DNA from 2 places in the Pantoea sp. nfd-35 genome. Region 2 is predicted to be linked to the other one. Evidence: predicted binding sites of a transcription regulator. Region 2 holds the regulator's gene; the other holds the start of a gene.
The links. Region 2 encodes PurR, which represses purine synthesis genes. Its sites were predicted from a motif close to CANGCAAACGTTTGCNTG; they were not measured.

Region 1: a site for PurR is predicted at 3,149-3,166, ahead of purL (phosphoribosylformylglycinamidine synthase). Genes of this name have one in related genera too.

Annotation. Positions count from the first base shown of each region.
Region 1 covers NZ_CP122403.1:1,164,316-1,171,558, forward strand. Annotated here, with positions in the region: gene P9J57_RS05580 (MurR/RpiR family transcriptional regulator) at 1-170, opposite strand, end outside; gene yfhb (phosphatidylglycerophosphatase C) at 326-964, shown strand; gene tadA (tRNA adenosine(34) deaminase TadA) at 1,038-1,532, shown strand; gene mltF (membrane-bound lytic murein transglycosylase MltF) at 1,529-2,986, opposite strand; gene purL (phosphoribosylformylglycinamidine synthase) at 3,254-7,144, shown strand.
Region 2 covers NZ_CP122403.1:2,487,406-2,494,648, forward strand. Annotated here, with positions in the region: gene rnt (ribonuclease T) at 115-786, shown strand; gene P9J57_RS11570 (Grx4 family monothiol glutaredoxin) at 832-1,167, opposite strand; gene P9J57_RS11575 (C40 family peptidase) at 1,532-2,353, shown strand; gene cydH (cytochrome bd-I oxidase subunit CydH) at 2,418-2,507, opposite strand; gene purR (HTH-type transcriptional repressor PurR) at 2,788-3,813, shown strand; gene punR (DNA-binding transcriptional activator PunR) at 3,810-4,715, opposite strand; gene punC (purine nucleoside transporter PunC) at 4,825-6,027, shown strand; gene cfa (cyclopropane fatty acyl phospholipid synthase) at 6,314-7,243, shown strand, end outside.

The DNA.
Region 1 (7,243 bases), 1.3 Mb from region 2:
TTTTGTGCGAATTTAACCACGCTCGACTGGCTGACCCCGGATTCTTCCGCCAGCTTTTGTGAACTCAGATGCCGTGCCCGATCCGGTTGTGACAGTAAAAAATCCGCCAGCCGACGCTCGTTCAGCGCCAGAGAGGGATAAAGCTGGCGAATGCGCAGCAATGAACTCATGCTCAATCCTTATGATTTAGCGGATGTTCCGCATGGAATAAATGATTCTATGCGCATTGTAGTCACTGGAATAAAAAATGACAGCCATCGCCTCGTTGGACGAAGATGACTACAATAGAGGCTGTTGATGCCAATTAGGTAAAAAGGAGTGTTGTTTGACCAACGATATACAACGTCGCGTGGTGTTTTTCGACCTTGATGGCACATTGCACCAACAGGACATGTTTGGCACCTTCATGCGCTATCTGCTGCGCCGCAAGCCGCTTAATCTGCTGCTGGTGGTGCCGTTGCTGCCGGTTGTGGGCGCGGGTTTATTGTTTAAGGGACGCGCCGCGCGCTGGCCGATGAGTTTGCTGCTGTGGTCGATCACCTTTGGCCGCTCTGAAGCCACACTGCTGCGGCTGGAAGCCGAATTCGCGCAGTGGTTTCGACAACGCGTTAAAGCATTTCCCGTGGTGCAGAAACGACTCAGTGAATACCTTAGTAGCGATGATGCCGATGTATGGCTGATTACGGGCTCACCGCAGTCGCTGGTGGAGCAGGTCTATTACGACTCCGCATTTCTACCAAGGGTGAAGCTCATCGCCAGCCAGATGCAGCCCGGTTTAGGCGGACGCATATTGAAAATGCGCTGTCTCGGCCATGAAAAAGTGGTGCAGCTTGAAGAGCAAATCGGCACGCCCTTACAGCTGTATAGCGGTTACAGCGACAGCAAACAGGATAACCCGCTGCTGTTCTTCTGCCAGCATCGCTGGCGCGTCACCCCGGGTGGCGAATTACAACAGCTGGAATAACCGCTGTCACGCTTCGGTTTTACGGATTCGATGGTTATAATGCGCCGCTTTTTTGCTGCCGGGAGTGGTCTGCGTGACTCAAGAACAAGATGAATACTGGATGCGCCGGGCGCTTACGCTGGCGCAGCGCGCATGGGAGCAGGGCGAGGTGCCGGTCGGTGCGGTGCTGGTTCAGGGCGATCGGGTGATAGGCGAGGGCTGGAACCGGCCTATCGGGCAGCACGATCCCACCGCCCATGCGGAGATCATGGCCTTACGTCAGGGCGGGAAAGTGCTGGAGAATTATCGCCTGCTCAATACCACGCTTTACGTCACGCTGGAACCCTGCATTATGTGTGCGGGCGCGATGGTGCACAGTCGCATTGGCCGTCTGGTTTATGGCGCGCACGATGTGAAAACCGGCGCAGCCGGCTCACTGATTGATATTCTGGGACATCCGGGAATGAATCATCAGGTGGCGCTGCATCAGGGAGTGCTGGAAGAGGAGTGCGCGGCAATGCTGAGCGACTTTTTCCGCATGCGCCGCCAGCAACAAAAAGCGTTGCGTCAGGCGCAGCGCGAAAGTTAATTCATTGCCACCTCAGGCGTGACGGCAGGATAACCTTTGCCCAGCTCTGCCTCCAGGGCCGCCTGTTGGGCAATGCGTTTTTCCTGCTCCTGCAAATAGCCCACCAGGCTAATTTCATATTTGCGGATATTCTCCACGTAATTATAGGCTTCCTGCCCGCGTGCATAGCCATAGGTGGTTTGTGAGTAGTAGCGCTTCTGGCTCAACATGGGTAGCCGCAGTTTAACATCTGCCCAGCTGTCGGGATTTCCACCCTGTTTAGCCGTGAGCTTACGCACATCCAGCATATGCGCATAGCCCATGTTATAGGCCGCCAGGGCAAACCAGATACGCTCATCTTCCGGAATCGTTTGTGGCACCTTTTCCATCATGTTTTGCAGATACTCGCTGCCGCCACGGATGCTCTGCTCAGGATCGGTACGGTCACCTACGTCAACGCTGTCAGCGGTATTCCGCGTTAACATCATCATGCCGCGGACGCCGGTAGGCGACGTCGCCTGCGGATTCCAGTGCGACTCCTGATAGGAGATCGCCGCCAGCAGCCGCCAGTCGATATTTTTGGCGTACTTTTCAAACAGGGGTTTTATATCGGGCAGCACGTTATCAATGGAGCGCAGGAAGGTGCGGGTATCCACGTAGTCGAAGGTGCCGACGTGACCGAGATATTTCTCTTCAAGTCTTGCCATCGCCCCTTCTTCTCCCATGCTGTTAAAGAAATCCAGCATGGCGGCGTTCAGGCTGTCATCGCTTTCGTGCGGTAAATACCACGTTACCGGTTCTTCATCGGTGACGTCGAAAGCCACAGCCAGTTGGGGATGAATGCGCTGAAGCAGGGCAATCGTCACGGAATCGCCAATCGTATAATCCAGCTTGCCCTCAGCCACGGCTTCCAGCAGGGCTTTCGGACTTTGATCGGTCGAAATGGCCCAGTCGAGATCGGGATAGTGATTCGCCCGGGCGTTTTTAAGCGTCGACAGATAAGCCGATCCAGAGGCAACAACCAGCCGCCCCTTTAAGTCACCCAGGTTTTTTGGCCGCGGTTTGTCCACGCGATAGACCAGCTGCTGCGAAACGCTGTAGTAGCCCGGACCGATCTGATAACGCGACAAACGCTCATCGTTATAAATCAGACCTGCCGCCAGCAGATCCGCTTTGCCGTCGTCGAGCGCATCGAACAGATCGCTGAGGTTGGCGCGCACCGTTATATCAAGCTTAACGCCCAGATAATCGGCAAAACGCTTCGCCAGCTCGTAGTCCATCCCGGCCGGTGCTTTATTCACGGTGTAGTAAGTCAACGGCGAGTTTACGGTACTGACGCGTAGCACTCCCCGTGATTTAATCTGTGAAATCGTATCTTGTCCTCCCCCGTACCAGGGAATAGACGGCCACAGTGCCAGAGCCAGCAGCACGGTAAGCAGACCGATAACCAGATAATTAAATTTTAGGCGTTTCAAATAGTTATCTCTCGATGGCTCCAAGGCCTCTGTCTTTTAAGGCAGTATTGATCTTGTTTTAACTCCCAGAGCGAGGGGCATTTTGCGCAACAAACACCGGCAGAGCAACTTATAAAGCAATTTTTGCGCAAATTTCAGGCAAATCTTGATGGCCATAAATTTTGCGCAAACGGTTTCGTCGCGGAGTGGGTTTCTTTATAATACGCCCCGTTTTCCCCTGTTGCGCCCAATGAAGCGTCGCCCGGCGCTTCGAAGACGAGAGATCTTATGATGGAAATTCTGCGTGGTTCGCCCGCCCTGTCGGCATTTCGTGTAAACAAATTGCTGGCCCGCTTTCAGGACGCTCATCTGCCGGTGAGTGATATTTACGCTGAGTACGTCCATTTTGCCGATGTCAGCGCGCCGCTGAGTGAGGATGAAAAATCCCGTCTGCAGCGCCTGCTCAAGTACGGTCCTTCTCTCGCTGAACATGCGCCACAAGGGCGTTTAATTCTGGTCACGCCACGTCCTGGTACGATATCGCCGTGGTCATCAAAAGCCACAGACATTGCTCATAACTGCGATCTGTCGCAGGTGCGTCGTCTGGAACGAGGCATGGCCTTTTATGTCCAGGCACCTCAGCTTTCTGAAAGCCAATGGCAAACGCTCTCCGCACTGCTGCACGACCGCATGATGGAAACGGTTTACAGCGATTTCAGCGAGGCTGAGCAGCTGTTTGCTCACCATGAACCTCAGCCGGTCAAAAGCGTTGATGTGCTGGGTGAGGGCCGTCAGGCGCTGGTTCAGGCCAATATGACGCTCGGCCTGGCGCTGGCCGACGATGAAATTGACTACCTGCTGGCGGCCTTTACCCGGCTGGGACGCAATCCGAACGACATTGAACTTTATATGTTTGCCCAGGCGAACTCTGAGCACTGTCGCCACAAAATCTTTAACGCTGACTGGATCATCGACGGCGAAAAACAGCCTAAATCACTGTTTAAAATGATTAAGAACACCTTCGAGCAAACGCCGGATTATGTTCTGTCAGCCTATAAAGATAACGCGGCGGTAATGGAAGGCTCGGAGGTCGGTCGCTTCTTCGCGGACGCAGAAAAGGGTGAGTACGCCTATCACCAGGAAGCCGCGCACATTCTGATGAAGGTTGAAACGCACAACCACCCAACCGCGATTTCGCCCTGGCCTGGCGCGGCAACCGGCTCCGGCGGTGAAATTCGTGATGAAGGTGCCACGGGGCGCGGTGCCAAGCCGAAAGCGGGCCTGGTCGGGTTCTCGGTGTCGAACCTGCGCATCCCCGGCTTCGAACAGCCCTGGGAGGAGGATTTTGGCAAGCCAGCGCGCATCGTCAGCGCGCTGGATATTATGACCGAAGGCCCACTGGGCGGCGCAGCCTTTAACAACGAATTTGGTCGTCCGGCCTTAAACGGCTACTTCCGGACCTATGAAGAGCAGGTTAACAGCCACAACGGGACTGAACTGCGCGGCTACCACAAGCCCATTATGCTGGCTGGCGGCATCGGAAACATTCGTGCGGACCACGTTCAGAAAGGTGAAATCACCGTCGGGGCCAAACTGGTCGTGCTGGGCGGGCCGGCGATGAATATCGGCCTGGGCGGCGGTGCGGCATCATCCATGGCATCAGGCCAGTCCGATGCGGATCTCGACTTTGCATCGGTGCAGCGTGACAACCCTGAAATGGAGCGTCGCTGCCAGGAAGTGATCGACCGTTGCTGGCAACGGGGCGATGACAACCCGATTCTGTTTATCCACGATGTGGGCGCGGGCGGCCTGTCCAACGCCATGCCGGAACTGGTCAGCGACGGTGGACGCGGCGGTCGCTTCAACCTGCGCGACATCCTGAGTGATGAACCGGGAATGAGCCCGCTTGAAGTCTGGTGTAACGAATCACAAGAGCGCTATGTGATGGCCGTTGCCCCTGAAAAGCTGGCCGAGTTTGCTGCCATTTGTCAGCGCGAACGTGCGCCGTATGCGGTGATTGGTGAAGCCACTGAAGAGCAGCACCTGACCCTGAACGACAGCCACTTTGATAACAGCCCGATTGATATGCCGCTGGACGTCCTGCTGGGCAAAACCCCGAAAATGACGCGCGATGTGGTGAAACTGCAGGCGAAGGGCGATGCCCTGCAGCGCGAGGGCATTACGCTGACGGACGCGGTAAATCGTGTGCTGCACTTGCCAACCGTAGCGGAAAAAACCTTCCTGATCACCATCGGCGATCGCAGCGTAACCGGCATGGTGGCGCGCGATCAGATGGTGGGCCCCTGGCAGATCCCGGTTGCCAACTGCGCCGTGACCACGGCCAGCCTCGACAGCTATCATGGTGAGGCTTTTGCGCTGGGCGAGCGTGCGCCTGTCGCACTGCTGGACTTCGCCGCCTCGGCCCGCCTGGCGGTTGGTGAAGCGCTGACGAACCTGGCCGCGACGCCGGTCGGTTCGCTGAAGCGCGTGAAACTCTCGGCTAACTGGATGTCTGCAGCAGGCCATCCGGGGGAAGATGCGGGCCTGTATGACGCTGTAAAAGCCGTCGGTGAGGAACTGTGTCCGGCGCTCGGCATCACTATCCCGGTGGGTAAAGACTCCATGTCGATGAAAACCCGCTGGCAGGAAGGCACCGAACAGCGCGAAATGACCTCGCCGCTGTCGCTGGTGATCACGGCTTTTGCAAGGGTAGAAGACGTACGTCGCAATGTGACGCCACAGCTGGTCGCCGATCGGGACAACCTGCTGCTGTTAATCGACCTTGGCAACGGCGCTAACACCTTAGGCGCGACGGCGCTGGCTCAGGTTTATCGTCAACTGGGCGACAAGCCTGCTGATGTCCGTGATGCAACGCAGCTGGCTGGCTTCTTTAATGCCATTCAGGCCCTGGTCAGCCAGCAAAAACTGCTGGCTTACCATGACCGCTCAGACGGCGGCCTGCTGGTTACCCTGGCGGAAATGGCTTTCACCGGTCACTGTGGCATCGAAGTCGATATCGCGGCGCTGGGCAGCGATGCACTGGCTGCGCTGTTCACCGAAGAGCTGGGGGCGGTGATTCAAATCAACGCGGCGGATCGCGAATCCGTGGAGCAGATTCTTGCTGAACATGGCCTGGCGCACTGCAGCCATTTGCTGGGCAGCGCACAGTCGGGCGATCGCTTTGTGATTCGCTCAGGCGACAGCGCGGTTTACAGCGAAAGCCGCACCACCTTGCGGACCTGGTGGGCAGAAACCACCTGGCAGATGCAGCGTCTGCGTGATAACCCGGCCTGTGCCGATCAGGAACATCAGGCAAAGCAGGATGACACCGATCCCGGGCTGAACGTTAGCCTGACCTTTAAGCCAGACGAAGACGTTGCGGCACCGATGATTGCAACGGGCGCGCGTCCACGCGTTGCCGTGCTGCGCGAGCAGGGCGTTAACTCGCATGTGGAAATGGCGGCCGCCTTTGATCGGGCAGGTTTTACGGCGGTTGACGTGCATATGAGTGACCTGCTGGCGGGCCGGATCGATCTGGAACCTTTCCAGGCGCTGGTGGCCTGTGGCGGTTTCTCCTACGGTGACGTATTGGGCGCGGGTGAAGGTTGGGCGAAATCCATTCTGTTTAACCCGCGCGTACGCGATCAGTTCGAGTCGTTCTTCCATCGCCCACAAACGCTGGCGCTGGGCGTGTGTAACGGCTGCCAGATGATGTCTAACCTGCGTGAATTGATTCCGGGTAGTGAGCTGTGGCCGCGCTTTGTCCGTAACCAGTCTGAACGTTTTGAAGCACGCTTCAGCCTGGTTGAAGTGGCTGCCAGCCCGTCGTTACTGTTGGATGGCATGGCCGGTTCCCGTATGCCGATCGCCGTATCGCACGGCGAGGGCTTCGTGGAGGTGCGTGATGGCGCGCACCTTGCCGCACTGGAATCGAAAGGGCTGGTGGCGCTGCGTTATGTCGATAACACAGGCAAGGTGACGGAAGCCTATCCGGCAAACCCGAATGGCTCGCCAAACGGTATTACTGCGGTGACCAATGAAAGTGGACGCGTCACAATTATGATGCCGCATCCAGAGCGTGTGTTCCGCACGGTCAGCAACTCATGGCACCCGGCTGAATGGGGCGAAGACAGCCCCTGGATGCGCATTTTCCGCAATGCACGGAAACAATTGGGTTAAGAACGGCGAAAAAAGACCGGGAGGCCTGAGTGCCTCCCTTTTTTATTCCCCACTTGTTGGCAAAAGGAGACATACGTCACCTTTTGTTGTCGCCGATTG
Region 2 (7,243 bases):
CAACATCAGCCCGCGCAACGCGGGCTGATTCTTGCTTCCCTTACCTGTACCTGCTGCAGACGGGGCGCTTTTTTGGCATACTACGCGCTGCCCTTTTTCTGCAATGAGATCCTGATGTCTGAATCGTCTTCCCCCAACGCACTCAATCAACGCTTTCGTGGTTTCTATCCCGTGGTTATCGATGTGGAAACGGCGGGCTTCAATGCGCAAACCGATGCGCTGCTGGAAGTCGCGGCCATTACGCTGAAAATGGATGACGAGGGTTGGCTTCATCACGACCAGACACTGCATTTTCATGTTGAACCTTTTGTCGGCGCTCTGCTGCATCCGGAAGCCCTTGCCTTTACCGGCATCGATCCCAGCAATCCGTTACGGGGCGCGGTGAGCGAATACGAAGCCTTGCATGCCATTTTTAAACTGGTGCGCAAAGGCATTAAAGATACCGGGTGCAATCGCGCGATCATGGTGGCGCATAATGCCACCTTCGATCTTAATTTTATGAATGCCGCCGCCGAACGCGCCAGCCTGAAACGGAATCCGTTTCATCCTTTTGCCACTTTCGACACGGCCGCTCTGAGCGGGTTAGTGCTGGGTCAGACGGTACTGGCCAAAGCCTGCAAAGCGGCCGGGATGGAATTTGACAGCAGTCAGGCGCACTCTGCGCTGTATGACACGCAGCAAACGGCCACGCTGTTCTGCGAACTGGTCAATCGCTGGAAACGTCTGGGAGGCTGGCCGCTGGCTCTAGCGGAAGAAGCAACAGAAGATCAGGGCGCGGCGGAGTAAACGCCCGTTAAACGAAGAAAAGGCCGACGATGTCGGCCTTTTTTATTATTCCGCTTCTTTAAACTTCTCAGCGGTTTCTTTGACCAGCGGTTGTAATTCGCCACGCTGGAACATCTCAACAATAATGTCGCAGCCGCCAACCAGTTCGCCATCGACCCACAGCTGAGGGAAGGTTGGCCAGTTAGCATACTTTGGCAGCTCTGCGCGAATATCCGGGTTCTGCAGAATATCCACGTAAGCGAAGCGCTCACCACAGGCAGACAGCGCCTGAACCGCCTGGGCAGAGAAACCGCAGCTTGGCAGTTTCGGCGAACCTTTCATGTACAGCAGGATCGGGTTTTCTGCGATCTGGCGCTGAATTTTTTCTACAGTACTCATTATTGCCTTCCTTAATTCGTCACTTCGTGTTTCTTTATTGTAGCGACTTCCCTTCAGGACTGAAAATGAGATTTTCTTCCCGTTAGGGCAAACCGCCATGTTTGTTAAGTCCGCTTGCGCGCTATCCACCCGCTCATCGGGACCCAAAAGGTGAATGCATTAATAATTTGCAATAATTTTGCTGAGTTAACCTGCTGAAATTGCTTATTTATGCCTGCTTTTTACCCAAGTTATTAATTAATAAAAAAAGGACTTACTGTTTTAAAAAAAACTGGACTAGAATGTCTTCGGCGCTGATCGTTGATCAGATTTTTCTTAACCTTGTCAGATATCTGTTGAACCTGACAGCTTAACCAGTAAACGGACTATGCGTTCAATTATTACGCTTCTTATTCTGGCTTTTGCGCAACTGTTCTTTAACGTCGCCTCTGCATCACCGCAGGCGCCGGTTAAGGCCAGCTTGCATAAGGTAGAGAAAAAAAGTGCGCGCGAAGATGAGCGGCGCAAGCGACGCACGGTTAAAGCGTCGGCGAAAAAAAGCCGTTCCTCCGCAGAGCAGAAATCCAGCAAAACGCTTAAAACCAGTAAAAATCCCTCTCACGCGGTTGCCTCTCACAAAACCCTGACCAAAGCGACTGATTCACACAAGAAGCTCACCAAAAAAGTGGCCGCCAACGCCACCAGCAAGAAACGCTATGGTCATCAACGCGCGGTGAAGGTGGCGAAAGCGGACAGCAAGGATACCGGCACCATCAAAATGAGCAACGCACACCGTCAGCGCTATCAAAAAGCACGTGAAACGGCGATGGCAAAACTGATGGGACAGCTGGGCAAGCGCTACCAGTGGGGCGGAAAATCGCCGCATACCGGTTTCGACTGCAGCGGCCTGGTGTGGTACGCCTACAAAGATGTGGTGAAATTTAAAATTCCGCGTACTGCAAATGAAATGTATCACCTGCGGGATGCCGCGCCGGTGAATCGGGAAGCGCTGGAGAAAGGCGATCTGGTGTTTTTCCGCATCAACGGACGTGGCACGGCCGACCACGTGGGTGTTTACCTGGGTAACGGTAAATTTATTCAGTCACCGCGTACCGGAAAGGACATTCAAATCAGTGCGTTAAGCGAAGATTACTGGCAGCGCCACTATATTGGTGCGCGTCGCGTCATGACGCCAAAAACCGTTCGCTAAACGTCACTCCTCCGTCATACCGACGGAACGCAGCCGGGACAGGGAAACCTTCCCGGCTTTTTTATTAGTTCAGAATGGCGGTAAAGCTGAACGCAATAATCATCAACAGTGCAGCCGCCGTGGTCATCAATGACAGTTTCAGATCGGTACTCATCACAACTCCTTAGGCACAATTTTAGTAGGGGTTAAGCATTTTCCCACACGCGTGGGTAAAAATCTCGTTTTATCCGCGCAGCCTTGTTAGAATCCCCTCTTTGTTGCGCAACAGCGCGCAACATCGGTTGCGTCAGCACCCTTTTCAACCGTTATTTCCTGCCCCGATGCCCCATAACCGGTCAGAAAAACGATTTTTTTGCAGAAATAACCGTCCGCTGACGCAAACGTTTAACAACATGCTTATCAACAGGTTAGATAAGCCCGGGAGTTCGATTTTCATGGCAACAATTAAAGATGTGGCGAAACGTGCAGGCGTCTCTACCACAACCGTTTCTCACGTCATCAATAAGACGCGCTTTGTCGCAGAAGATACCCGCGAAGCGGTCTGGGAAGCGATTCGGGAATTACATTATTCACCCAGCGCCGTAGCACGCAGCCTGAAGGTGAATCACACCAAAACGCTGGGCCTTTTGGCCACCTCCAGCGAGGCGCCCTATTTCGCTGAAATTATTGAAGCCGTGGAGAATCACTGCTTTGATAAAGGCTACACCCTGATTTTAGGCAACGCGCATAACGACCTGCAAAAACAGCGTGCCTACCTCTCGATGATGGCGCAGAAGCGCGTCGATGGGCTGCTGGTCATGTGTTCTGAGTACCCGGATGATTTGCTGCAAATGCTGGAAGCCAACCGCAATATTCCCATGGTGGTCATGGACTGGGGCGAATCCCGTGCCGATTTTACTGACACGGTGCTGGATAATGCGTTTCAGGGCGGTTATCTGGCCGGCCGCTACCTCATCGAACGCGGGCATCGCGATATTGGCGCCATTCCAGGGCAAATGGAACGTAACACCGGTGGTGGCCGTCATGCCGGTTTCCTCAAGGCGCTGGAAGAAGCCGGTATTCAGCCGCGTTCAGAGTGGATTGTGCAGGGCGATTTCGAGCCTGAATCCGGGTATCAGGCTATGCAGCAAATTCTGTCGCAGAAGCAGCGCCCAAGCGCGGTGTTCTGCGGTGGCGATATTATGGCCATGGGCGCTATCTGTGCCGCCGATGAAATGGGCCTGCGCGTCCCGCAGGATATTTCGGTGATTGGCTACGATAATGTGCGCAACGCACGCTATTTCACGCCTGCACTGACTACCGTGCACCAGCCAAAAGCGCAACTGGGGGAGAAGGCTCTGGAGATGCTGCTGGACCGCATTACCAGCAAGCGTGAAGAGTCGCAAACCATCGAAGTGCATCCGACACTGATTGAGCGACGCTCTGTAGGCTACGGTCCCTATCGCGACTACCGTCGCTAATCCTCGCTCAACCACTCCTGATTGAGCGTTTGCGCATCACCCAGGTAATTGAGCAACCAGCCCAATGCCGGTGATGCGCGATCTTCCGCCCAACTGACGCAGCAGGGACTTTCTGGAAAAGGCTGGGGCAAGTTAAGTTCAGTCACTTCGCCGCTGTCCAGTAGCGGGCGGGCTAAGTGCCCCGGCACCATTGCGACGCACAGCCCGGCCCGGACGCAGTCCAGCCCGGTCTGCCATTCAGGCACCACCAGTCGGCGTTGATTATCCAGAGCCCAGGTCATACGGCGCGGTAACGCGCGCGAGGTGTCTTCCAGCACCAGCGAAGGCCAGTTGCGCAACGCCTCATCATCCAGCCGGGCGACCTGGGTTAACGGATGTTCCCGCGCGACGATGCAGCGCCAGTTCAGGGTTCCCATATCGCGGAAAGCAAACCGCCCGCCCACCGGAATCGCCTGAGTCGCGCCTATTGCGACCTCGACTCTTCCGTCAGCCAGCGCATCCCATACGCCGTTAAACACTTCATAACTGATGTGAAGCTCCATATCCGGAAAGTGGCGATAGAAATCCCTGACGAACTGACGGGTTCGGTGCGGTTTCACAATGCAGTCCACCGCAATCGCGATTTGCCCTCGCCAGCCGTTGGCCAGTTGCTGGCACTGACGGCGCGTGGCATCCATTTTTTTGATGACGCTGCGGCCTTCTCGCACAAAATGTTCGCCCGCAGGTGTCAAAACAACCTCCCGGTGCTGCCGTTCAAACAGCGGTACCGCCAGCCAGGTTTCAAGCTGGCGAACGGTATAGCTTATGGCAGAAGGCACACGGTGTAACTCCTGGGCCGCGGCACTGAAACTGCCGCCACGCGCGACCGCATCAACCACTTCAAGCGCATATTCAGACCACATATCCTGCCTTTAAATTTTTTAACAGCAACAGGCAAATTTTACCGTTTCACAGTATGAAGTACAGCTTTTACACTGCCCCGCGTTTATCCTGCAAAAAAATGAGAATCAGATGTCAGCTTCTAAAGGATTCATTCCCTATCTTGCCGTGCTCAGTATGCTGGGCTTTCTGGCCACCGATATGTACCTGCCCGCCTTCGGGGCCATGCAGCAAAGTTTTAACACCTCCGCCGGGATGATCAGCGCCAGTATGAGCCTGTTCCTGGCGGGTTTTGCCTGTGGTCAGCTGGTATGGGGACCGCTGTCAGATCGTATTGGCCGCAAACCGGTATTGCTGGCAGGACTGAGCCTGTTTGCGCTGGGTTGTGCGGGGATGCTGTGGGTGGACGACGTGGTACTGATGCTGGTGCTGCGCTTCATTCAGGCCATCGGCGTGTGCGCGGCTGCCGTGAGCTGGCAGGCCCTGGTGGTCGATCGCTATCCTCAGTCGCGCGCGAATAAAGTCTTTGCCACTATTATGCCGCTGGTCGCGCTGTCTCCTGCGCTTGCCCCGCTGCTGGGTGCCTGGCTGATTAGCCATTTTCACTGGCGCTCAATTTTTGTCGTTCTGACCGCGATTGCCGCGGCCCTGATCCTGATTACGCTGCGCCTGCCATCGGTACAAACAGCGCGCCGCCCGGCCCCGTCACAGCCCGGTTTTATGACGCTGCTGCGTTCACGCGTCTACAGCGGTAACGTCCTGATGTATTCTGCCTGCTCGGCCAGCTTTTTTGCCTGGCTGACCGGATCACCGTTTATTCTGGCAGCGATTGGCCTGTCGCCTGCTGATATCGGCTTAAGCTATATTCCGCAGACCATTGCTTTCTTAGTCGGCGGTTTTGGCTGCCGTGCGCTCCTTAACCGTTTCAAAGGGGCGCAGTTGCTGCCATGGCTGCTCATCGTCTATAGCCTTAGCGTACTGGCCCTGTTTGCCGTCGCCCTGTCAGGCTCGGTTTCACTCACCGCTTTGCTGGTGCCGTTTTGCGGCATGGCGCTGGCGAACGGGGCGATTTATCCCATCGTCGTATCCAGTGCACTTCTGCCCTTCCCCCATGCGACCGGCAGAGCCGCCGCCCTTCAGAACACGCTGCAGCTGGGCCTGTGCTTTGTCGCCAGCCTGGCCGTATCGGCGGGCCTGACCCAGGCGCTGTTCACCACAACGCTCATCATGGCGGTGACGATTGTACTGGCGCTGGCAGGCTATCAGATGCAGCGCCGCACCGGCGCACAAACTGATATTGCCTCAACGGCACATCCCTGCCAGGATAATCACTGAGGCAACGACTTTTGTCGTCTGAGTGATCAACACGTGACGGGCCCGCCAGCGCCTCCTGTGCCGGGCCCTGATTCGCCGTACCATCATAATAACAATGTTTGACGCAGCCTCATCGCTGTGAAGGTGTCTTTGTGGGCAAATGCACTCTGCTGGCCCCTGCATTGCACCCTTTCTCTGTACGCTTAAGGTTGTCTGGCGCAAGGCGTCATCTGTGACTTTTCTCATAATCCTGAGAAACGGCTCCTGCTCTTTCTCAGGTTCTGACAGTTCTGGTGATGGAGTGGCTATGAGTTCAACATGTGTAGCAGAAGTGAATATCGAACGAAACCATTGGTACCGTATCGTTCATGAGTTATTGCAAAAAGCAGACATCGAAATCAACGGTTCCCGCCCATGGGACATTCAGGTTAAACATCCCGATTTTTTTAAACGCGTCCTGCAAAAGGGCTCCCTGGGGCTGGGCGAAAGTTATATGGACGGCTGGTGGGAGTGCGAAAGGCTGGATATGTTTTTTCATCGGGCGTTGAAACATAAGCTTGATGAGCAGCTTCCTCATCACGTGCAGGATATCGTGCGCATTGCGCTGGCCCGCCTGGTTAACCTGCAGTCGAAAAAACGGGCCTGGCAAGTCGGCAAAGCGCACTATGATCTGGGTAATGACCTTTTTACCCTGATGCTCGATCCTTACATGCAATACTCCTGTGGCTACTGGAAAGACGCCACGACGCTTGAGGCGGCACAGGAAGCCAAACTGGACATGATCTGTCGCAAGCTGCAACTGAAACCCGGTATGACCTTGCTGGATATTGGCTGTGGCTGGGGCGGTCTGGCGGCTTATGCAGCAAGAAACTATGGCGTCAGCGTACAAGGCGTGACGATCTCTGCAGAACAACAAAAGCTGGCGCAGCAACGCTGCGAAGGGCTGGATGTCACTATCCTGCTTCAGGATTATCGCGATCTGAATCAGCAGTTTGACCGCATCGTCTCGGTGGGGATGTTCGAACACGTGGGGCCGAAAAACTACCCAACCTACTTTGCCACGGTCAATCGCAACCTCAAGCCAGACGGAATTTTTCTGCTGCATACCATTGGCGCGCTCAAAACGGATATGCACGTCGATCCGTGGATCGGCAAGTATATTTTCCCGAATGGCTGCCTGCCTTCTTTACGCCATATTGCCGACGTCAGCGAACCGCATTTCATTATGGAAGACTGG